One region of the Streptomyces sp. V2I9 genome, then DNA from elsewhere that is predicted to be linked to it. Evidence: riboswitches for the same ligand, from Rfam matches in the RefSeq annotation. Region 1 holds a riboswitch; the other holds the start of a gene.
The links. A riboswitch is a leader RNA that binds a small molecule or an ion and turns the genes downstream of it on or off. The one in region 1 is predicted to bind cyclic di-AMP.
Positions count from the first base shown of each region.

Region 2: another riboswitch for cyclic di-AMP. It lies ahead of QFZ71_RS29360 (LysM peptidoglycan-binding domain-containing protein); the one in region 1 lies ahead of QFZ71_RS02215 (C40 family peptidase).

Region 1 covers NZ_JAUSZJ010000002.1:486,218-491,341, forward strand. Annotated here, with positions in the region: gene QFZ71_RS02205 (ATP-dependent Clp protease proteolytic subunit) at 1-471, shown strand, start outside; gene QFZ71_RS02210 (hypothetical protein) at 509-814, shown strand; cyclic di-AMP (ydaO/yuaA leader) riboswitch at 1,233-1,399, shown strand; gene QFZ71_RS02215 (C40 family peptidase) at 1,403-1,873, shown strand; gene QFZ71_RS02220 (LysE family translocator) at 2,020-2,667, opposite strand; gene QFZ71_RS02225 (LysR family transcriptional regulator) at 2,740-3,663, shown strand; gene QFZ71_RS02230 (ATP-binding protein) at 3,667-4,101, opposite strand; gene QFZ71_RS02235 (helix-turn-helix transcriptional regulator) at 4,335-5,124, shown strand, end outside.
Region 2 covers NZ_JAUSZJ010000002.1:6,779,131-6,784,254, reverse strand. Annotated here, with positions in the region: gene QFZ71_RS29370 (type III polyketide synthase) at 13-1,065, opposite strand; gene QFZ71_RS29365 (UbiA family prenyltransferase) at 1,183-2,106, shown strand; gene QFZ71_RS29360 (LysM peptidoglycan-binding domain-containing protein) at 2,210-3,043, opposite strand; cyclic di-AMP (ydaO/yuaA leader) riboswitch at 3,048-3,235, opposite strand; gene QFZ71_RS29355 (FAD-dependent oxidoreductase) at 3,686-5,077, shown strand.

The DNA.
Region 1 (5,124 bases):
GCCGCGAGCGACCTCATCGCCCAGCTGATGTATCTGGAACACGCCGATCCGGACCGGGCCGTGTCGCTCTACATCAATTCCCCCGGTGGCACGTTCCAGGCGATGGCCGCGGTCTACGACACGATGCGGTTCCTGACCTGTGAGGTGGAGACCTTCTGCCTGGGGCAGGCGGGCTCCTACGCCGCCGCCCTGCTGGCGGCCGGAGCGCCGGGCCGCCGACATGCGCTGCCCGGCGCGCGGGTAGTCATCCAGCAGCCCGCCATGGAGGAGCCGATGCGGGGCCAGCCGTCCGACCTGGAGATCCACGCACGCGAACTGGTGCGCACCCGCGAGATGTTCGCCGCCATGCTGGTCCGGCACACGGGCCGGACCGCTGAGCAGATCACCGCCGACATCGAGCGCGACACCATCCTCGACGCGAAGGCAGCCCTCGCCTACGGGCTGGTCGATCACGTCGTGGAGAACCGCTGACGCCCCCGCCCGCCCCACGCCGCGAGGTGAACCGCCGATGGAGCCACCCGAGTTCCCGCCCCTGCCCGCCCTGACCCGCGCCGAGGGCGAGTTCGTCGACTGCTATCTGGCCGTGCTGGACCAGCTGGGCCGGATCAATCCGGCCCGCGGCGGCGACACCTACAGCGCTCTGCGCGCCGCCCAGGCCCTGGCCTCCGGCGCGGCCGCGCTGCGCGACGCCCTGGCGCTGATGCACGAGCGCGGCGAGTCGCGCCTCCACGCGGCCACCCTGGCCCGGACCCTGCGGGTCCTGGACGGGGAGCGCCGGGCGGGCCGGGTGGCGATGCCGCCGGCCGCGAACTGACCGGAGCCGCGCGCCGGGTGCGCGGTACGGCAGCGAGCGGGACGCGGTACGGAAGGAGGCCGGGAGCGCCTTACGGGAGCGGAGCGGTCATCGTGCCGCACGACACGCCCGATCCGGTGACCGATTTTCCTCGCTCGTACGGCGTAGGCGTTCACTCCTGCGAGCGATGGCTCAACTTGCGTTCCGGGCCCGGCTCGTACTCGAAATATGCCCTTTCATCGCTGGTGCGGGGGTGTGCGCCGGGCTCGTCGGCGAGTGCGAAAGTGGCCTGTCCACTCGAATGGATCAGGCGTGAGGAGATTCACAAACCACCGTTTCAGCTCGGAAATCCGGCACGGAGTGCGTCAAGATCCCTGGGACGACAAGCCCCCGCCACCGCGGCGGGGCGGTCCGGGCGGACGCCGAGTCCTGCCGCCGCCCGGATGACTGGTCGACAGGAAGTGGATCGGCAGGAGTGGAGGACCCGAGCACAACGGGCCGACCGGGAGACCGGGAAGCCCTCGGGGTGAAGCCGCGACGCGGCCGGGCAACTTCGCCAGCCCGAACCCGACAGGTCATCCTTCACAGGCGGCTGACGAAGGGTTGCGCATGTCTGCGCAGGTTCATGTCCCGTCTCTGTTCGCCCGGGTCGGTACGGCCTCGGTGCTCACCCTGGCCGTGACGTCCACGATGCTGGCGCCCGGTCTGGTGAGCGACGCCGAAGCGGCCACCCACTCGACGAAGGCCCTGAAGGTCGCCGCGTCGAAGAAGGGGTCCCCCTACAAGTACGGCGCGGCCGGTCCCCACCGCTTCGACTGCTCGGGGCTGACGGTCTACTCGTTCAAGAAGGCGGGGAAGAAGCTTCCCCGCACGGCACAGCAGCAGTACAACAAGACCCGCCATATCGGGAAGTCGCAGCGCAAACGCGGCGACCTCGTCTTCTTCCATTCGGGGCGCAGCGTCTACCACGTGGGCATCTACGCCGGGAACGGCAAGATCTGGCACTCCCCCAAATCGGGAGACGTGGTGCGACTGGCGAAAATCTGGTCCAAGAGCGTCTGGTACGGACGGGTCCGCTGACCCACCTGCCGGACGCTCTTCCCTTGCGGGGCGTCCGACGCTCCCTCCGTGCGGGCCGTCCCGACGCTCCGGCCGGGCGGGACTCACGGGCGGCCCGCGGATCGCCGCGGGCCGCCCGGACCGCCGCCCACGGCTGCCGCCTCCGCTCAGCGCAGCAGCGGCCCGGTGACCAGGACCAGTCCCAGTCCGGTGAGCGCCACGCCGCTGCCACCCTCGATGGCGCGGGCGGTACGCGGGCGGCGCAGCCACCGGCCCAGCCGGTCCACGAGCAGGGCGACGGCCGGGAACCAGATCAGCGCCAGCACCACCACGACCGCCGCCAGCAGCAGCGTCCGGGGCAGCGGCGGCTGCCCATGGGGCACGAATTGCGGCAGCAGGCTGAGGAAGAGGACCGGCGCCTTCGGGTTGAGCGCGTTGGTCAGGAAGCCCTGGCGCAGCGCGCGTCCGACATTCCGAGGGGCGGGCCGCGCCGGTCCGTCCTCCGGCGTGTCCCTCCGGTCATGTCCGGCTCGGCGGCGCATCGCGTACAGCGAGCTGATCCCGAGGTGGAGCACGTACGCTCCGCCGAGCAACTGGACGGTGCGGAAGAGCACCGGCACGGTCACCAGCACGGCGGCGAGACCCGCGACCGCGAGCGCGGTGTGCACCAGCAGCCCGCCGACGACACCCAGCGCGGTGGCGAGACCGGCGGTGCGCGAGGCCAGGGCGTTGCGTACGACGACGGTGAAGTCGGCGCCGGGCAGCGCGACCATTCCGGCGGCGACCCCCGTGAAGGCGATCAGTTGTGCGTCCATGGATCCACCTTGGACCTGCGGAGCCTTTAGCGTGTACTTGCAATCTTCTGGGTCTGCCTAAAGGAACGCTTCATGTACGACCCGACGCGGCTCGCCGCGCTCGTCGCGGTCGCGGAGGCCGGATCGATCACCCGCGCCGCCGCCCGCCTGGGCTACACCGCCCCCGCCCTCTCCCAGCAGCTGGCCAAACTGGAGCGGGAGGCCGGGGCGGCGCTGCTCGTACGCCACCACCGCGGGGCCCGGCTGACGGCGGCGGGCGAACTGCTCGCGGGCCGGGCTCGACGGGTGCTGGACGAACTGGACCAGGCGCGGCACGAGCTGGCGCGGCTGGCCGGGCTGTCGGGCGGCCGCCTGCGGGTGGGGACGTTCACGACAGCCGGGATCCATCTGCTGCCGCCGGTCCTGAGCGCGTTCCGGCGGGCCCATCCCGACGTCGAACTGGCCGTCGCCGACCACGAGCCGCCCGGCGGGGTCGCCGCGGTGGCGGCGGGCGAGGTGGACCTCGCCCTGACCCACGCCTACGAGCCGGGAGGTGTCGCCCCTCCGCCGGCGGGTGTGGTCGTCGAACCCCTGCTGGTCGAGGAGCTGGTGCTGGTCACCTCGGCGGGCCACCGGCTCGCGGAGGGCACCGGGCGACTGCCGGTCGGGGAGCTGGCGGGACGGCCGCTGATCAGCAGCGCGCCCACGCATCCGCCCCGGCGCGGGGTCGAGAACGCACTCGCCGAGGCCGGGGCGACCCCGGCGGTGGTCTGCGAGTCGCCCGGATACGCCCTGGTGTGTGCGCTGGTCAGCGCGGGGCTCGGGGTGGCGGTGGTGCCGGAGATGGTCGCCGCGATGGCGCCGGCCCCGCTGTCGGTCCGGCGGCTGGAGCCCGCGTCGTTCCGCCGGACCATCTCGGTCGTGCACCGGGGCGAGAGGGCGAGTGCCGCGGCGGCGACCCTGCTCGCGCTGCTGCGCGGCGGTTTCGGCCGCGGGGGCGCGGCCACGGCGGGCTGAGCCTCAGCGGGGCCCGACCGGAACGGCCCACGGGAGAGCCAGCCAGACCGTCTTGCCGCCCTCGGCGGTCGGGGTGACCTGGAGCCGGCCGCCGTACTCCTTGGCGAGCGACCTGATGATGGCCATGCCCCGGCCGTTGTCCTGCCGTACGGCGGCGGGCAGTCGCTGGGGCCACCGGGGGTGACTGTCCGTGACGCCCAGGTACAGTTCCTCGTCCCGTTCGAGCCGCAGGTCCACGGTGAAGGTGGGCGACTGGCCGAAGGTGTGCTGCACCGCGTTGGTGGCCAGCTCCGAGACGATCAGGCGGACGGTGTCGGCGTACTCGGCGTCGTCGGGCAGGCCCCATGCGGTCAAGGTCCTGGCCACATGTCTGCGGGCCGCTGAGACCGAGGCCGGATCGCTCGGCAGCGTGACGGTTGCTTCCTGATGGTCTGCCATGGCGACGCCGTCCCTTTCCCGCTCCGGGCGACCGACGGCCGACCGGGATGGTGCTTCGCGCCAGCCTGCCATCGATGAAGCTTTCTGTAACGGCGTTCGGCCAAGCTATGCATATATCTGTCGCTCGAAGCGGTGAATTCGGAACCCGTGCGGTGTGTGCGGGCGGCACACTGACGTCTCTGCGGGCCGGTTGCGGTGACGATCCGGCCCTTCCGACCGAGAAGGAGACCGGCATGCTGCACGGCCCCGCCGTCCGGCGGCGCAAGCTCGGCGAGGAGCTGCGGAGTCTGCGTCACACCGCAGGGCTGACCAGCCGGGAGGCGGCGCGGCTGCTCGGCTGGCACCAGTCCAAGGTGAGCCGTGTCGAGACGGGCGCGAGCGGCGTGACGCCTTCCGACGTGGCGCGGCTGCTGGACGCCTACGCGGTGCGCGACCCCCGGTTGCGTTCACTGCTGGAGGTGCTCGCGGGGTCGGCGGGCGGCGGCGGTTCGGAGTGGTGGCATGCCTACCGGGGGCTGATCCCGCCGCAGTACCGCGACTTCATCAGTCTGGAGTCGCAGGCCAGTACGGTCCGGACGCTGGAGACGTCGGTGGTGCCGGGGCTGCTCCAGACCGCCGGGTACGCGCGCGCCGTGACCCGTGCCTCGCTGGGCGGTTTACCGGAGGAGCACCTCGACTCGCTGGTCGAGGTACGGCTGACCCGTCAGCGGGTACTGCGTACGAGCCCTCCACTGCGGTTCACCGCCGTGCTGGACGAGGCGGTGCTCCATCGCGAGGTGGGCGGTCCGGAGGTGATGCGGGACCAGGTGCAGCACCTCATGCAGATGTCTCAACTGCCGCATGTGTGCCTACAGTTGCTTCCCTTCTCGGCGGGCGCGTACATCGGGCTCACCGGCCCTTTCGTCATTTTCTCCTTTCCGAACATTTCCGATCTGGACGTGGTCGTCCTCGATCATTTGACGAGTAGCCTCTATCTGGAGCAGAAAGAAGACCTCGACGCGTACAGCTCGGCCTTCCGCACGC
Region 2 (5,124 bases), 6.3 Mb from region 1:
CGGGCGGCCGTACTACCAGCGCAGCAGCACCAGTTCGCAGCAGAATCCCGGTCCCATGGCCAGCAGCAGTCCGGGGGTTCCCGGCTCCGGGCGGCGCTGTTCGATGGTGTCCCGCAGGACGTGCAGCACCGAGGACGAGGAGAGGTTCCCGATGTCGGCCAGCGACCTCCAGGTGACGTCGAGCGCGCCCTCCCGCAGGTCGAGCACCTCCGTCACCGCCTCCAGCACCTTGGGGCCGCCCGGATGGCAGACCCAGTGGGCCACGTCCTTCGGTTTGAGACCGTGTTCGTCGAGGAACTCCCGTACGTCGTCGGCGAGGTACCGGCGGACGACGTCGGGCACGGCCGGATCGAGGACGACGCGGAATCCGGTCGAGCCGATGTCCCAGCCCATGACGTGCTCGGTGTCCGGGTACATCCGGCTGCGGGTGGCCACGATCTCCGGCCCGGCGACGGCCCGGCGGCCGCCGAGGGCGACCACCGCCGCCGCCCCGTCGCCGAACAGGGCGGTCGCCACCAGGTTGGCGGGCGATGCGTCGTGGCGCTGGAAGGTGAGGGAGCACAGTTCGACCGAGAGCAGCACGGCCACCTCGTCGGGGTGGCCGAGCAGGTAGTCGTGCAGCCGGGCCGTCCCGGCCGCTCCGGCGACGCAGCCGAGGCCGAAGACGGGCAGCCGTTTGACGTCGGACCGCATGCCGAGGCGGGCCATCAGCCGGGAGTCCACCGAGGGGGCGGCGATGCCGGTGACGGAGGTGAACATCAGCAGGTCCACATCGGTGGGCCGCAGCCCCGCCGCCCGCAGCGCCCCCCGTACGGCGTGGGCGCCGAGGTCGGCGGCGGACCGGATGAACACGTCGTTGGCGGGGCCGAACCCGTCGAGGTCGCGGTAGGCGTCCAGGGGCAGCACGGTGTGCCGGGTGCGGACCCGCGCGTTCGCGTGGAGGCGGTCCAGGACACGCCGGTCGGCGCCGGGCGGCAGGCAGGTACGGGCCACCATGTCGGTGACCTCCCGCTGGGTGTGACGGTGGGGCGGCAGGGCTCCGTGGACCGCGGCGATGCGGGTCATCCCGCCTCCTGCTTCGGTGAGGGCATGCCCCATCCTGCGCACAATAAGTGACGAATCAGCGTAAAAGACCCGCCCTGTCGCCGCATTGACGGGCCGACGGGCTTCTACGATCGCCCGATGGACGCCACGGACAGGGTGAGCCCGGCCGGTCCCGCCGCGCCGGAGGGCGCACCGGCCGCCGCACGCACGGCCGTGGCCCACGAAGCCGCGGCGAGCCGACGGCTCCCGGGCACGGCGCTCGCGCTGGCGTGCCACCCCGGGCCGGCGCTCGCGGTGACCGCGCTCGCCTGCGCCCTCGCGCTCGGCTCCGGCCTCGGCGGCCCCCGTTCCGCGCTGGTCACGGCGGCGGTGCTGACCGGTCAGCTCTCGGTGGGCTGGTGCAACGACGCGTACGACGCCCGCCGGGACGCGCGGGCCGGGCGCCGGGGGAAGCCCGCGTCCGACGGCACGGTCGGACCCGGCGCGGTGTGGGCGGCAGCAGGCGTCGCGCTCGCCCTGTGCGTGCCGCTCTCGTTCGCGTGCGGCACCCTCGCCGGTACGGTGCATCTCGCGGCGGTCGGGGGCGCCTGGCTCTACAACGTGCGGCTCAAAGCGACCGCCCTGTCCTGGCTGCCGTACGTCACCGGATTCGGCGCGCTCCCCGCCGCCGTGGCGCTCTCCCTCCCCGGCGCACCGTGGCCCCGGTGGTGGACGGTGACGGCCGGGGCCCTGTTGGGCCTGGGCGCGCATCTGGCCGACACGCTGCCGGACATCGCGGCGGACCGGGCCGCCGGCATCAGCGGGCTCCCCCATCGGCTGGGCACCGCAACGACCCGGCTGCTGCTGCCGTTGCCGCTCCTCGCCGCCACGGCTGTGCTGACGTTCGGTCCGCCGGGCCCGGTGACCGCCGGGGGCGGAGCGGCCCTGCTCCTGGCCGGGGCGACGGCGGTCGTGAGCCCGGTGCTCGGCCGGCGATGGCGCAAGGCCGCGCTGGGCGGCGCGGTGGCCGTGGCGGTGGCGGATCTCGCGCTGCTGCTGTTCCGGGGCGTGGCGGCGGCCTGAACCGACCGATCCCGCACGTGCCCTCCGCCCCTGAACGAATCCCCGACGCCGAGGGGCCCCGGACCGTGCGGTCCGGGGCCCCTCGGGCGGTGGTGCGGGAGGATCAGTAGGCGCCGAAGACGTTGTCGATCGAGCCGTACCGGTCGGCGGCGTAGTTGCACGCGGCCGTGATGTTGGCGACCGGGTCGTAGCTGTCGGTCGAGGTGCCGGGCACGTGGTACGCCTGGAAGGTCGGGTCGATGACCTGGAGCAGCCCCTTGGACGGGGTGCCCCTGACCGCGTTGGAGTCCCAGTTGTTGATCGCGGCCGGGTTGCCCGAGGACTCACGCATGATGTTGCGGTGGATGCCCTCGTAGGTGCCGGGGATGCCCTGCTCGGCCATGATGGCGAGCGACTCCCTGATCCAGCCGTCCAGGTCGTTCGTGTAGGTGACGGCCTTCTTCTCCGCGGCCGGAGCGGCGTTCGCCACGGGGGCGGCGCCGGCACGCTCCGAGCGGTCGGCGCGGTCCGCCGATCCACGCTCGGCGGCCGGGGAAGCCTTGGCGGCCTTGCCCTCCGAAGCGGTGGCGGGCTTGGCGCCGAGCGTCAGCGTGATTCCCGGCTGAATGAGGTGGGGATTCCCACCGATGATCTTCCGGTTGCCTTCGTACAGCTTCTTCCAGCCGCCGCTCACGGAATGTTCGCGGGCGATCTTGGAAAGGGTTTCGCCGGCCTTCACGGAATGCTGGGCGGGCGCGGCCTGGACGGCGGAATTCACCTGCGCGGGCACCGATGCGGGCGCCACGGCAGCCTGCGGGGCGGACGGTGCGGGGGCGGCGAAGGCGCTGGTGGCACCGATCACCGGGAGGGCGAGAACGGCTCCGCCGGTGGTCACGGCGGCGAGGCCGCGGCGCAGCGAGGTGGACGGGGAACGACGGTGCTTACCCTGTGCGGGCATGGGGCTTTCCTCTCCGGCGCCTGCGAGGTGAGCTGTCGGGTTCAGACGGGAGATGTCTGGCCGCACGGTCGTGCGACTTCACCCCGAGCCGTTCCGGTTCCGGATCGGCGACTTACCTGGTTCCCCCGCTCCTGCCGTACGTGAGTGGGTTTCGGATTCCCGGACGGCGGCAGGATTCGGCGTTCCATCCGGATTGACGGTGACCGTAGGCGAGAAACATCGGAACGAACAAGCCCCGCATTCCGGATTCCCTTTTCTCCGCATGATCGAATATCGGAATACCCGGATCGGACCGTGCCGTCGCACCGTCAACTTTCCCCACACGAAAGGGAACCGATGCCTCCGCTTCTTCGTCCGCCTTCGCACACGTGACGCTCACCACTCCTTCACATCGGCGGCGAAGCCGAAGTCAAGCAAATGCCATGAAAGCCCCGCCAAGCACGTTATGAAACAGAATGACCAAACAAGCCAAATCGCCCATATCAACACGACAAAACGGGCCGACCGGGCACTCCAGGCGGGCCGGTCGAACAGCCCGCGGGCCCATCGCTTACGGTGTGGGGTGGAGAGTAGTAAGCCAACCCTTACTTCCGACGTACGCTGTACCTGCCCGCGTTCGCCCGCCCCGAAGGATCACCACCCATGACACGCCCCGTCCGCGTCGCCATTGTCGGAGCCGGCCCCGCCGGTATCTACGCTGCGGACGCGCTGCTCAAATCCGAGGTCTGCCAGGACCCGGGGGTCTCGATCGACCTCTTCGAGCGGATGCCCGCGCCCTTCGGCCTGATCCGCTACGGCGTGGCCCCCGACCACCCGCGCATCAAGGGCATCGTCAAGGCCCTGCACCAGGTGCTGGACAAGCCGCAGATCCGCCTCTTCGGCAACGTCGGTTACCCGAACGACATCGGCCTGGACGACCTGCGCTCGTTCTACGACGCGGTGATCTTCTCCACCGGCGCCGAGGCCGACCGGGCGCTCGACATCCCCGGCATCCAGCTGGACGGCTCCTACGGCGCGGCCGAGTTCGTCTCCTGGTACGACGGCCACCCCGAGGTCCCGCGCACCTGGCCGCTCACCGCGGAGAAGGTCGCCGTGCTCGGCGTCGGCAACGTGGCGCTCGACGTGGCCCGCGTCCTGGCCAAGACGGCCGACGAGCTGCTGCCCACCGAGATCCCGGACAACGTGTACCAGGGCCTCAAGCAGAACAAGGCGCTGGAGGTGCACGTGTTCGGGCGGCGCGGACCGGCCCAGGCCAAGTTCAGCCCGATGGAGCTGCGGGAGCTGGACCACTCCCCCAACATCGAGGTCATCGTCAACCCCGAGGACATCGACTACGACGAGGGGTCCGTCGCCACCCGCCGGGAGAACAAGCAGGCCAACATGGTCGCGCAGACCCTGGAGAACTGGGCGATCCGCGATGTCGGCGACCGCCCGCACAAGCTCTTCCTGCACTTCTTCGAGTCCCCGGTCGAGATCCTCGGCGAGGACGGCAGGGTCGTGGGGCTGCGCACCGAGCGCACCGAGCTGGACGGCACCGGCAACGTGCGGGGCACCGGCCGGTTCACCGACTGGGACATCCAGAGCGTCTACCGCGCCGTCGGCTACTACTCGGAGGAGCTGCCCAAGCTCCCCTTCGACGTGGCCTCCGGCACCGTCCCGCACGAGGCCGGGCGCGTCATCTCCGGGGACGAGCACATGACCTCGGTCTACGTCACCGGCTGGATCAAGCGCGGTCCGATCGGCCTGATCGGCCACACCAAGGGCGACGCCAACGAGACGGTCGCCTGCCTCCTGGAGGACCGCGCCGCCGGCCGTCTGGCCGAGCCGGCCACCCCCGCCCCGGAGGCCGTCGAGGCGTTCCTGGAGAGCCGCGGCGTGCGCTACACGACCTGGGAGGGCTGGCACAAGCTGGACGCCCACGAGCAGGCGCTGGGCGCGGCGCAGGGCCGTGAGCGGATCAAGGTCGTGGAGCGTGAGGGCATGCTGGAGGCCTCCGGCGCCTTCGCACCGGCCGAGGACCCCGCCGACGCCTGATCGACAGGACGTCTGGTCGGACGGGCCGCCTGCCGAGCAGGACGTAG